3 linked regions of the Roseibium sp. Sym1 genome follow. The protein of the gene in region 1 interacts with the protein of each later gene in a pairwise test. Links are inferred from orthologs where the notes say so. Each region holds a gene or a part of one and is shown on either strand. Other genes may lie near its edges.

Evidence for each region. The genes of interacting proteins can lie anywhere in the genome.
Region 2: the proteins of O6760_RS21510 (region 1) and O6760_RS23330 interact in binary tests that used the Escherichia coli proteins (3 or more experiments, as listed by UniProt). The link is inferred for Roseibium sp. Sym1 from one-to-one orthologs.
Region 3: the proteins of O6760_RS21510 (region 1) and O6760_RS07075 interact in binary tests that used the Escherichia coli proteins (3 or more experiments, as listed by UniProt). The link is inferred for Roseibium sp. Sym1 from one-to-one orthologs.

The regions. Positions count from the first base shown.
Region 1 is NZ_CP114786.1:4,703,970-4,707,966, reverse strand. The notes cover bases 1,252-3,997. They hold O6760_RS21510 (P-II family nitrogen regulator), read left to right. Parts: upstream 1,252-2,328; coding sequence 2,329-2,667; downstream 2,668-3,997. Other genes in these bases: glnA (type I glutamate--ammonia ligase), read left to right, coding at 2,796-3,997; O6760_RS21515 (NAD(P)H-hydrate dehydratase), read right to left, coding at 1,252-1,966. Outside these bases: more of O6760_RS21515, read right to left, coding at 431-1,251. UniProt on the Escherichia coli protein: P-II indirectly controls the transcription of the glutamine synthetase gene (glnA). P-II prevents NR-II-catalyzed conversion of NR-I to NR-I-phosphate, the transcriptional activator of GlnA. When P-II is uridylylated to P-II-UMP, these events are reversed.
Region 2 is NZ_CP114786.1:5,003,010-5,007,260, forward strand. Bases 681-3,680 are described here. They hold O6760_RS23330 (two-component system sensor histidine kinase NtrB), read left to right. Parts: upstream 681-1,604; coding sequence 1,605-2,756; downstream 2,757-3,680. Other genes in these bases: dusB (tRNA dihydrouridine synthase DusB), read left to right, coding at 681-1,608; ntrC (nitrogen regulation protein NR(I)), read left to right, coding at 2,759-3,680. Outside these bases: O6760_RS23320 (bifunctional 2-C-methyl-D-erythritol 4-phosphate cytidylyltransferase/2-C-methyl-D-erythritol 2,4-cyclodiphosphate synthase), read right to left, coding at 1-435; more of dusB, read left to right, coding at 601-680; more of ntrC, read left to right, coding at 3,681-4,198.
Region 3 is NZ_CP114786.1:1,570,548-1,575,180, reverse strand. Bases 681-4,062 are described here. They hold O6760_RS07075 ([protein-PII] uridylyltransferase), read left to right. Parts: upstream 681-1,027; coding sequence 1,028-3,862; downstream 3,863-4,062. Other genes in these bases: murJ (murein biosynthesis integral membrane protein MurJ), read left to right, coding at 3,895-4,062. In the rest of the region: O6760_RS07085 (Smr/MutS family protein), read left to right, coding at 1-21; O6760_RS07080 (helix-turn-helix domain-containing protein), read left to right, coding at 26-397; more of murJ, read left to right, coding at 4,063-4,633.

The DNA.
Region 1 (3,997 bases):
TCGATCCCGAGCGGCAATCCGCCCCGGAGGTTTCGTTTTTAAAATCCCGTGTGCCGCATTGCCTGCACTCCCCTTTTGACAGGAGCGTTCAAACGGCCATGCATCGCCCCGAACAGAGTCCGAGACGCACGATGGGAGCGCGATAAAGCTTGGACCTTGAAGTGTCAAGGGGAGAGCGGGGATTTGCGGGAGAAAACGCGGCTCATGAGCGGCTCAACCAACTTCCGTTCAACCTTCTCAGGTAGCTCAAAAAGCATGGTGCGGATGGAGGGACTTGAACCCCCACGCCTTGCGGCACCAGAACCTAAATCTGGCGTGTCTACCAATTTCACCACATCCGCATCGCGCAGGCTTTGGGCGCCCCGCGTTTGAAGCGGGGCCTCTATAGCACCGCTGATTTTCCCGTCAAAGGAAAAAGCGGGCGCTCACCTCAGCCCTGCCCGGTTTTCTCCACAAGCGCGCGGATCGCCGGTTTCAGCGCCGGCGCAAGGTCTTCCGCGGTCAGGCCCGGTCCCGCTTCCAGGCCGGCTTCCCCGTGCAGCCAGACCGCCTGGGCGGCCGCGTCAAAGCCCGGCACGCCCTGTGCGAGCAGACCTGCCGCAATGCCGGCCAACACATCGCCTGACCCTGCGGTTGCCAGCCAGGGCGGCGCGTTGCGGTTGATCGCCGCCCGGCCATCCGGCGCGGCGATGACCGTGTCCGGTCCCTTGAGAATGACAATTGCACCGGACTTGGCGGCCGCCGCGCGTGCGCGCTCAAGCTTTCCGCCTTCCAGCCCGGCAAACAGCCGCGCGAATTCACCTTCGTGCGGCGTCAGAATGACAGGTGAGCCGTTTCCCCTGATCCATTCGAACAAGGTTTCCGGGCAATCGGCAAAACTTGTCAGTGCGTCCGCATCAAGCACCGTCGCCCGCCCCGCCTTCAGGATGTCCCCGACTGCGGCACGGGTCCTTTCCCCAATGCCAAAGCCCGGCCCGATCAGAATCGCGTTCAGGCGCGCGTCTCCCAGCAGGTTCGCGATCGCGTCCTCTCCCGCCAGCTTTTTCAGCATGACGGCCGTCAGGTGACAGGCATTGACCATCACCGCGTCCGGCGGCGACGCCAGCGTCACAAGTCCCGCCCCTGCCCTCAGCGCCGCGCCCGCCGAAAGCCGAGCCGCGCCCGTGGCGGCAACCGGTCCGCCGAAAACAACCGCATGGCCTCTTGAATATTTGTGCCCGGCAGGATCGTGGGCCGGCCAGGCCTGCAGCCAGAGATCCGGACCGTTGGCGAACGTTTCTGGCGCGATCTCGTCGAGCACCTGCGCCGTGATGCCGATGTCGGCAACTTCGACGGCGCCGCAAAGCGCCCTGCCCGGATGCAGCAGATGCCCGGGTTTTTCGCGGAAAAAGGTGACTGTCGCCTGCGCCTTGATGGCGGCTCCGGCCGTGGCGCCATCCGCCCCGTTCACGCCGGATGGAAGATCAACCGAGAGCACCGGCTTTCCTGTCTTGTTGACGCTCTCGACAAGCTTGCCAACGGCACCGGTCAGCGGCCGGTCCAGCCCGGCCCCGAACAGGGCATCGACGATCATGTCCGAATCCGCCAGCAGCGCGGGGACATCGTCCGCAACCAGGGCATCATCAAGTGCCGGAACGCCCGGCAGTCCCATTCGGCCATACGCCTCAAGGGCATCTCCCTTCAAGACGTCTGCCGCCTTGAGCAGCAGAACGCTGACGCGGAACCCGGCGGCGGCCAGGCAGCGTGCAGCGATAAAGCCGTCGCCCCCGTTGTTGCCGGGCCCGCACAGCACGACAATCCGTGCTCCCTTCACGGCCAGACTGGCCGCGGCCCGTGCCACCGCCTGACCTGCCCGTTCCATGAGCACAATGCCTTCTACTCCGGCAGAAATAGTCATCCGGTCGGCCTGCGCCATCTCGTCCGGCGTCAGCAAAACCGCATTATCCCGTGACTTTCCTGGCTTCATTGTGCAGAGCTCTCCTGATGTCTTCGGCAAGGTGGCCGGGATCTGCAGTTTTGTCGAGTGCCTCTGCAGTGACGGCCGCGCCTCGGCAAATGCCGCCTATTTTTACGGCACTTTGCACACTTTATAATCACTTGATAGGTTGAAAGACCGCATGCTACCAACTGCACAGCCGGGATCTGCCGCTTTTGGTGGCGGAAATCCCGGCTCCAAAAAAAATTCCGGGGCCCCTCTACCGATTGGCACACATCGTGCTTTGAAGGTCGCAACGGTCCCGTCCGGGCCCGACGGGCTGATTTTGACCCGTTGTCCGGAAGAGATCCCGCCGACTACCTGGCCTGTTTAGTGGAGAGAGACACAAGGTGATGAAAAAGATCGAAGCGATCATCAAGCCCTTCAAACTGGATGAGGTCAAGGAAGCGCTTCAGGAGGTGGGCCTCCAGGGCATAACCGTGACTGAAGCCAAGGGCTTCGGCCGCCAGAAGGGCCATACGGAGCTCTATCGCGGTGCCGAATATGTCGTCGACTTCCTGCCGAAAGTGAAAGTGGAAATCGTCCTGGGCGATGACATGGTCGAAAAGGCCGTCGAAGCCATCCGTTCCGCCGCGCAAACCGGCCGCATCGGCGACGGCAAGATTTTTGTTTCCAACATTGAAGAAGCAGTTCGCATCCGGACGGGCGAGTCCGGCATCGACGCCATCTGACCCACCATTCCGGCATTCGCCGGTATTCCGAATTCCGGTCCGATAGTCCCAGAGCCAAATTTAAAGACACTCTGCCGGGCCGGAACCAAACCCAACCGTTCACACGAAAAATCAAAGGGATGGACAATATGACCACTGCCGCTGAAGTCCTGAAGGAGATTCAGGAAAAGGACGTGAAATTCGTCGACCTGCGCTTTACCGATCCGAAGGGCAAAATGCAGCACGTCACCATGGATGTTGCACTTGTCGATGAAGACATGTTCGCCGAAGGCGTCGCCTTCGACGGCTCGTCCATTGCCGGCTGGAAGGCCATCAACGAGTCCGACATGATGCTGATCCTGGATCCGGAATCCGCTCACATGGACCCGTTCTTCGCCCAGTCCACCATGGCAATCTTCTGCGACATCGTCGACCCGATCACCGGTGAAGGCTACAACCGCGACCCGCGCATGACCGCCAAGAAAGCGGAAGCCTACGTCAAGTCCGGTGGTTTCGGCGACACCATCTATGTCGGCCCGGAAGCCGAGTTCTTCATGTTCGACGATGTCCGCTTCAACGCCGACCCGTACAACACCGGCTTCATCCTGGACAGCTCCGAGCTGCCGTCCAACATGGGTTCCGAGTATGAAACCGGCAACCTCGGCCACCGTCCGCGCACCAAGGGCGGCTACTTCCCGGTCCCGCCGGTCGACAGCGCCCAGGACATCCGCTCCGAAATGCTGTCCGTCATGGGCGAAATGGGTGTGCCGACCGAGAAGCATCACCACGAAGTGGCGGCTGCCCAGCACGAACTCGGCATGAAGTTCGACCACCTGACCCGTTGCGCCGACAACATGCAGGTCTACAAGTATGTCGTGCACCAGGTCGCTCATGCCTATGGCAAGACCTCGACCTTCATGCCGAAGCCGGTCTTCGGCGACAACGGCACCGGCATGCACTGCCACCTGTCCATCTGGAACGGCGGCGAGCCGACCTTTGCCGGCAACCAGTACGCCGATCTCTCCGAGACCTGCCTGTACTTCATCGGTGGTATCCTGAAGCACGCGAAAGCCCTGAACGCCTTCACCAACCCGTCGACCAACTCCTACAAGCGTCTGGTCCCGGGTTATGAAGCTCCGGTTCTGCTGGCCTACTCCTCGCGCAACCGGTCTGCCTCCTGCCGCATTCCGTTCACCGCATCTCCGAAGGCCAAGCGCGTTGAAGTCCGTTTCCCGGATCCGACCGCGAACCCGTACCTGTGCTTCTCCGCGCTCCTGATGGCCGGCCTCGACGGCATCAAGAACAAGCTGCACCCGGGTGATGCAATGGACAAGAACCTCTACGACCTTCC
Region 2 (4,251 bases), 300 kb from region 1 along the record:
AACCGGAACGGCCGCAAGGACGCCGTCCGCTCCGGCATCCAGCGCCTGGAACAGCCTGTCCAGAACGGCGGACGAGACGAACGGGCGTGCTGCATCGTGAATCAGGACGTGGTCGCATCCGGTTGCCTCCAGGGCGCGCAGCCCGGCATGAACGGATTGTTGCCGGGTCTGGCCGCCGGTCACTGGCGAGACCAGCTTGGCGGCGCTGGTTTCATCCAGGCTTGCCACGGCTTCGTCATAAAGATTGCGATCATCGCGATGTATGACCACGGCAACGCGGTTGATCCGGGGATGATTCCCCAGGGCATTCAGTGTATGGGTCAGCACGCTGCGGCCGGCCAGGCGGCGGTATTGTTTGGGAAGGGCATCGTCGGGATCCGCAAGGCGCGTTCCACGTCCCGCCGCAACAACCAGGGCGGCTGCGGGTTTTGTCATTTGCGGTCTCCTTGCGGGCTGTGCCGGACTGAATCGTCCGAATGTCTTACTCAAGAACCTGTTTGAACCGCAATTTTTGACTTGTTGCATTGCGATATTTGTCTACAATATAGGCAAATCAAATTCTGCACAGTCAATGAGCAGAAAAGAGAAGCCGTATCACTGATGACCAAAACGCTGTCGATTGGCCGGCATCAATTGTCCAACAAGGCCGTTCTCGCTCCGATGTCCGGGGTGTCCGATTTGCCGTTCCGCAGGCTGGCCGCGCGCCATGGCGCGGGCATGGTCGTCAGCGAGATGGTGGCCAGCGAATCCTTCGTGCGCGGTGACGCGGAAACCCAGATGCGCGCGGAAGCGCAGGACGAGGGGCTGCACGTGGTGCAGCTTGCCGGCCGCGAGGCGCACTGGATGGGCGAGGCTGCGAAGGTTATTGCTGGTCTCGGCGCCGACATCATCGACATCAACATGGGCTGTCCGGCAAAGAAGGTCACCTCCGGCTATTCCGGATCCGCCCTGATGCGTGACCTGGATCACGCGCTGACACTGATCGAGGCAACGGTTGCGGCGGTCGACATACCCGTCACGCTGAAAATGCGGCTGGGTTGGGACGAGGGATCGATCAACGCTCCGGAGCTCGCGCGCCGTGCCGAATCCGCGGGTGTTCAACTGATTACGGTGCATGGACGGACGCGCTGCCAGTTCTACAAGGGCAGGGCGGACTGGCGCGCAATCGCTGCCGTCAAGCAGGCAGTGTCCTTGCCGCTGATCGCCAACGGTGACTGCAAAGGCGTTGAAGACGCAGTTCGCATGCTTGAGCAGTCCGGTGCCGATGGGGTCATGATCGGTCGTGGCGCCTATGGCCGGCCCTGGTTGCCTGGACATGTCGGACATTACCTGGCCACCGGGGAACGGTTGCGGGCGCCCGCCGGCTCCGACCTGGCAGAGCTGGTCGTGAGCCATTACGAGGCCCTCCTCAGCCTATACGGTGAGGCCCCCGGTCTTCGCATCGCCAGAAAGCATCTCGGCTGGTATCTCGACGCCAATCCGGTGCAACCCGATGGTGGCATCCCGATTGCCATCCGAAAAACCCTGATGACCTCCAATCGGCCCGCCGAAGTGATCCGGCTGGCGAACGAGTGGTTCTCGATATCGAACGAACGGACAGCAGCGTGACGGACACAGCGTCTCCATCCGGCCGGACGGCCGCACTTGCCAGTGACGGGCCGACGATCCTGGATGCCTTGCCGCATCCCGTGCTTCTGGTCGCTCCGGACGGCGTGATCGAATCCGCGAACATGGCGGCCGAGATCTTCATGCGCTCCAGCGTGTCCGTCCTGCGCCGGCACCCGATCAGCGATTTCGTGCCTTTCGGCAGTCCCTTGCTGACCCTGATCGAACAGGTGCGCGAGCGCAGCGCCCCCGTCAACGAATACAAGGTGGACATCGGCTCGCCGAGAATTGGCGCCCCCAAGATGGTCGACATCAACGCGGCTCCGGTGTCCGATCGGCCCGGAGCAGTGGTGCTGATGTTCCAGGAACGCACCATGGCGGAAAAGATCGACCGGCAGCTGACCTCCCGAGGGGCGGCCAGGACGGTCACGGGTCTTGCCGCCATGCTGGCGCATGAAATCAAGAACCCCCTGTCCGGAATTCGCGGTGCGGCCCAGCTGATGGAGCAGTCCGTCCCCAGCGAAGACCGTGCTTTGACCCGCCTGATCATGGACGAAACCGATCGTATCGTGAAGCTGGTCGACCGCATGGAAGTGTTTTCGGACGAGCGCCCGATCGAGCGTGAGCCCGTCAATATCCACGTTGTTCTGGATCATGTGAAACGCCTGGCGGATTCCGGGTTTGCGCGCAACAAACGCATCGTCGAGGTCTATGACCCGTCACTGCCGCCTGTCTATGCCAACAAGGACCAGCTGATTCAGGTGTTCCTGAACCTGATCAAGAATGCCAGCGAGGCGATCGGCGATGATCCCGACGGCGAGATTCGTATTTCGACGGCATTCCGGCCTGGCGTCAGGTTGTCCGTACCCGGAACAGAGGAAAAGGTCAGCCTGCCGCTGGAGTTCTGCGTGCAGGACAACGGTCCGGGGGTGCCGGACGACCTGCTGCCGCATCTCTTCGAGCCTTTCATCACCACCAAGACCAACGGTTCCGGCCTGGGGCTCGCTCTTGTTGCCAAGATCATCGGCGACCATGGCGGCGTCATTGAATGCGACAGCCAGCGCCACAAAACCGTTTTCCGGATCCTGATGCCCGCATTTACGGGCGAGGGCGAGGTCCAGCCTGGCCCGACCAGCAAAGGAACTGATTGACCATGCCAAGCGGCACGATTCTAGTTGCAGATGACGATGCGGCCATCCGCACCGTCCTCAATCAGGCCCTGTCCCGGGCCGGTTATACGGTCCGCCTGACATCGAACGCCTCCACCTTGTGGCGATGGGTGTCGTCAGGCGACGGCGACCTGGTGATTACCGATGTGGTCATGCCGGACGAGAATATTTTCGACGTGCTGCCACGCATGAAGAAGATGCGTCCGGAACTGCCGGTGCTGGTCATGAGTGCCCAGAACACTTTCATGACGGCCATCAAAGCCTCGGAAAAAGGCGCTTACGAGTATCTCCCAAAGCCCTTTGACCTCAAGGAACTGACCAGCATCGTTCAGCGGGCTCTGGAGGAGCCAAAGAAGAAAACCGCCGTTGACCTGGATGACGCCGGCGAGGGCATGCCGCTGGTGGGGCGTTCGCCCGCCATGCAGGAGATCTACCGGGTGCTGGCCCGGCTGATGCAGACAGATCTGACGGTGATGATCAACGGGGAATCGGGGACCGGCAAGGAGCTTGTCGCACGTGCGCTGCATGACTACGGCAAGCGTCGCAACGGTCCCTTCGTTGCCATCAACATGGCGGCCATCCCGCGTGACTTGATCGAGGCGGAACTGTTCGGGCACGAAAAAGGCGCCTTTACCGGCGCGCAGAACCGCAGCTCCGGACGCTTCGAACAGGCGGATGGCGGTACCCTGTTCCTGGACGAGATCGGGGACATGCCGATGGAGGCGCAGACGCGCCTGCTACGGGTCTTGCAGCAGGGTGAATACACCACCGTTGGCGGGCGTACGCCGATCAAGACGGATGTCAGGATCATTGCCGCAACCAACAAGGACCTGCGCCACCTGATCAATCAGGGGCTGTTCCGGGAAGATCTCTATTTCCGGCTCAACGTCGTGCCGATCCGGTTGCCGCCGCTGCGCGAGCGCGTCGAGGACATTCCCGATCTTGTCCGTCACTTCTTTTCGCTCGTGGAAAAGGAAGGCCTGCCGGCCAAACAGATCGATCAGGGGGCCTTGAACCTCCTGCGCCGTTACCGCTGGCCGGGCAATGTGCGCGAACTGGAAAACCTCGTTCGCAGGCTGGCCGCTCTTTATCCGCAGGACGTCATCAGTGAAAGCCTCCTTGAACAGGAACTGAGCCAGCCGACCGTTTCCTCGATGGAGGAGGAGACCCCGGAGAACGTCAATCTGGGAAGTTCGGTGGAACGTTACCTGTCGGGTTACTTCGATACTTTCGGGGAGGCCTTGCCGCCGCCCGGGCTCTATCACCGGATCCTTCGGGAGGTCGAATATCCCCTGATCAGTGCCGCGCTGGCGGCAACGCGCGGTAACCAGATCAAGGCGGCCGAACTCCTGGGCGTGAACCGGAACACCTTGCGCAAGAAGATCCGGGACCTGGACGTGCAGGTGATGCGTCTGAGCCGCTAGAGCATGCCGCGTTCATTCGGGCTCATTTGATCGGGACAATTTTGGTCACCAGC
Region 3 (4,633 bases), 3.1 Mb from region 1 along the record:
CGCATACGCAAGAAAAGGTAGGACCGTGACACCGCTTGGGGCAAAAATCCGGGAATTGAGGACAAAGCGCGGCGTGTCGCTCAAGGAAATGGCGGCGGCCCTGTCCGTTTCGAGCGCCTATCTGTCCGCGCTGGAACACGGCAAGCGCGGCAAGCCGACCTGGTTCCTGGTGCAGCGGATCATCACCTATTTCAACGTCATCTGGGACGAGGCGGAGGAAATCCAGCGCCTTGCCGAACTCAGCGATCCACGGGTCACCATCGACACGGCCGGCATGGACCCCAAGGCAACGGAGCTGGCCAACCAGCTGGCCCTGAAGATCGGCGTTCTGTCGGAAGACTCCCTCGCCGCCCTCCTGCACCAGCTGCGCGTGGCTGCCGTGAAGGATGATGTGTAGGGGCATGACCCACTGGCGTTCGGTTAGACAGGAGCCTCTGTGCGCAAACAGGCTTTGCCGCTTGTTCCAGTCTCCCCCTCAAGGCAGGGCAATCGCATTCGGCAAAGCATGGCTCCCTCTCCTGGTGGGAGAGGGTTGGGGTGAGGGAACAAATGCCTGTGAAGACCGAAGAGGTCTGCCCCCTCACCCGGACCTTCGGTCCGACCTCTCCCAGCGGGAGAGGTAAACTGGCGACTGCGGACAGGTCGTCTGTCAAACGCGATAGCCCTGCCCCTTGAGTGGGGAGAGGGGTGCAAGTGGTAAGGCGCTGCGTGTCCCGGATCGGGAGAAGCGTAACTATCGACAATGAAACAATGACCTGTTGAAACTGAGCCGCGTGAAACCGGACACCGGTGGGCCTGACCCGGCAATCCATGGCGCGACCTCGCGAAATACCAGCTTTTCACCGGTGGAAACGGAACGGCAGGGATGCCATGGTCGGGCCATGGCATGACGCGAGGAATTAGGCGTTTTGACGTCCGGACCGGAAACACCGGCATCCACCTCTCAGAAGGATTTACGTGTCCTTCAACAGGGAACTCTATATAACCTCACCGAAACCCGCGCTTTTGAACGGAACACTGAATCAGCATGAAACTTGCCCAGGAAGACCTAGCCGGACTGATCGACGCCGACGACCTGAGACATCGCCTGACCGCCCTGACCGCGGATCACGACGGCGACGGCTCCGGCATGAAGACCCGGTCGGCGGTGCTTGCAGAGCTGAAACAGGTCGTCAGGGACGCACGTGGCAAGGCGCAGGCCGGGCTCAATGACGACGGTCGCGGAGTGGTCTGCGCCGCCCGCCTGTCCTTCATCCAGGATGAACTGATCCGTGTGATCTACGACTTCGCGCTGCATCACGTCTACCGGATCAAGAATCCCTCCACCGCCGAGCGCATGTCGGTCGTCGCGGTTGGCGGTTATGGCCGGGGCACGCTCGCGCCGGGCTCCGACATCGACCTGCTGTTCGTGCTGCCCTACAAGCAGACCCCCTGGGGCGAGCAGGTGGTCGAATACATCCTCTACATGCTCTGGGACCTGGGCTTCAAGGTTGGCCACGCGACGCGCAACATCGAGGAATGCCTGCGCCTGTCCCGCTCCGACATGACCATTCGCACGTCGATCCTCGAAGCCCGCTTCATCTGGGGCGACGAAGCCCTGTTCGAAAACCTGGTGCAGCGCTTCGACAAGGAAGTGGTCGAGGGCAGCAGCTCCGAGTTCATTGCCGCCAAGCTGCTGGAACGCGACGAGCGCCACAAGCGCCAGGGCACGTCCCGCTACCTGGTCGAGCCGAACATCAAGGAAGGCAAGGGGGGGCTGCGCGACCTCAACACCCTGTTCTGGATCACCAAGTACCACTACCGCGTCGACAGCCAGTCGGAACTGGTCAAGAAAGGCGTTTTGACCCGGTCGGAATACGCGCGGTTCAAGAAGTCGGAGGATTTCCTGTGGGCGGTGCGCTGCCACCTCCACTTCCTGACCGGACGGCCCGAGGAACGCCTGTCCTTCGATGTCCAGCGCGAGATTGCCATCCGCCTCGGCTATACCCAGCATCCGGGCATGAAAGATGTCGAGCGCTTCATGAAGCACTATTTCCTCGTGGCCAAGGATGTCGGCGATCTCACCCGCATCATCTGTGCCGCGCTCGAGGAGGAACATGTCAAGGAGCCGCGCGGCAAGGGCCTGAGCGGCATGATGAGGCGCTTGCGCGGCGGCCGTTTGTCCAACACCGCCAAGCCGGTGGAAGGCGCGTCGGGCTTCGTTGTCGAGAACAACCGGCTCAATGCCGTTTCCGACACCGTCTTCGAGACCGACCCGACAAACCTGCTGCGGGTGTTCCAGATCGCCGACAAGCATGACTACAACATGCACCCGAACCTGACCCGGCTGTTGCGTCATTCGCTGAAACTGGTGGATGCGGAGCTGCGTGCCGATCCGGAGGCGAACCGGCTGTTCCTGTCGATCCTGACATCAAGGCACACGCCGGAAAAGGCGCTGCGGAAGATGAACGAAACCGGTCTCCTCGGCCGTTTCGTGCCCGAGTTCGGCAAGGTCGTGGCGATGATGCAGTTCAACATGTATCACCACTACACGGTCGACGAGCACCTGATCCGCTCCATCGGGGTCCTGGCGGATATCGAGCGGGGCAATTCCGGCGACGACCATCCGCTGGCGACGGACCTGATCCTGACCTTGCAGAACCGCAAGGTGCTCTATGTCGCCATGTTCCTGCACGACATCGCCAAGGGACGTCCGGAGGACCATTCGATCGCGGGAGCCAAGGTCGCGCGCAAGGTCTGTCCGCGTTTCGGCCTGAACGAGGCGGAAACCGAAACCGTCGCCTGGCTGATCGAGCATCACCTCGACATGAGCACCATCGCCCAGTCGCGCGATCTGGCGGACCGCAAGACCATCACGGATTTTGCCCATACGGTGCAGTCGCTGGAGCGGCTGAAACTGCTGCTGATCCTGACGGTTGCCGATATCCGGGCGGTCGGGCCAGGCGTGTTCAACGGCTGGAAGGGGCAGCTGCTGCGCACGCTCTTTTATGCGACCGAACCGCATCTTTCCGGCGGTCACACCAAGATGTCGCACAAGCAGGCCATTGACCAGGCCAAGGAGGAGCTCAACGGCAAGCTCGGTCATTGGCCGGCCAAGGACCGCAAGGCCTACATGAAGCGCCATTACCCGGCCTACTGGCTGCGGACCGAGCCGGAGCGCCTGCTCGCGCATGCCGAGCTGCTGCACGCAGCCGACACCGACAACAAGCGGCTGGCGTTCCACGTGATCCCGCGCGCGTTCGAGGGCGTGACGGAACTGGCCATCATGGCCCCGGACCATCCCAGGCTGCTGTCGATCATCGCCGGTGCCTGCTACACGACCGGCGCCAATATCGTCGATGCGCAGATCGACACGACCACGGACGGCTTTGCCCTCGACACGATCTTCATCGGGCGGGAACTGCCGGACGATTCGGATGAACAGCGGCGCGGCGAGCGCATCGCCCAGCTGATCGAGACCACCCTGCGCGGTGACGAGCGGCTGCCTGAGCCCGTTTCGAAAAAGAGCGCCATGAAGGGCCGGATGAAGGCTTTCAAGGTTGCCACCGAGGTCCTCGTCAACAACGCCCTTTCGGACGACTACACGGTTCTGGAGATTTCCGGCCTGGATCGGCCGGGCCTGCTTTTCGACCTCACCCGGTCGATCGCAACGCTCAATCTCAATATCGGCTCGGCCCATATTTCCACCTTCGGCGAGAAGGTGGTCGACGTCTTCTACGTCACCGACCTCACCGGACAGAAGATTGCCAATATCGGCCGTCAGGAGATCATCCGTGAACGCCTTTCCGGGGCGGTGGAAGGCAATGTGGAGCTCGATCCCGCCGCTCCGGTCACCCGGAAAGTCCAGCGACAGGCTTCGTGAATGAACACATTGGTCTCCGGAGCACGGCCGGCATGAGTCTTGTCCGCAATTTCGCGACGGTCGGCGGCGCGACGCTGCTCAGCCGCCTGCTCGGCTTCGTGCGCGATGTGCTGCTGGCCGCCGCCGTCGGCGCCGGTCCGGTCGCCGATGCCTTCGTGGTCGCCTTCCGCCTTCCCAACCTGTTCCGGCGCCTGTTCGCCGAAGGTGCGTTCAACTCCGCCTTCATCCCCCTGTTCGGCCGCGCGGTCGAGGAACAGGGCGACGAGGGCGCGCGCCGCTTTGCCGGCGAGATCGGTGCCGCTCTGCTGTTCTGCCTCCTGGCGCTCACCGCCCTGGCGCAGATCTTCATGCCTCTCGTGGTCTGGGCGCTGGCGCCCGGCTTCGCGGAGGATCCGGCGAAATACGACCTGACCGTGCTGATGTCGCGGATCGCGTTTCCCTATCTCATCTTCATGTCGCTGCTGGCCTTCATCGGCGGCATCCTGAACACCTATCAGCGGTTTGCGGCGGCCGCGTTCGCGCCGGTGATGCTCAACGTGGTGATGAGCCTGGTGCTCGGCGGCGTGCTGCTCGCCGGTGTCAAGACCGACCTGACGCTGGGTATCATCCTGTCGGTGGGCGTCACGGTCGGCGGCATCGTCCAGCTGCTGGTCGTGGTCATCGACCTGAAGCGGCTCGGTTTCCGCATCCCGGTCTTCCGGCCGCGCTACACGAAATCGGCCCGGCGGCTGCTTGTGCTCGGCATTCCGGGCGTTGTCGCCGGCGGGGTCA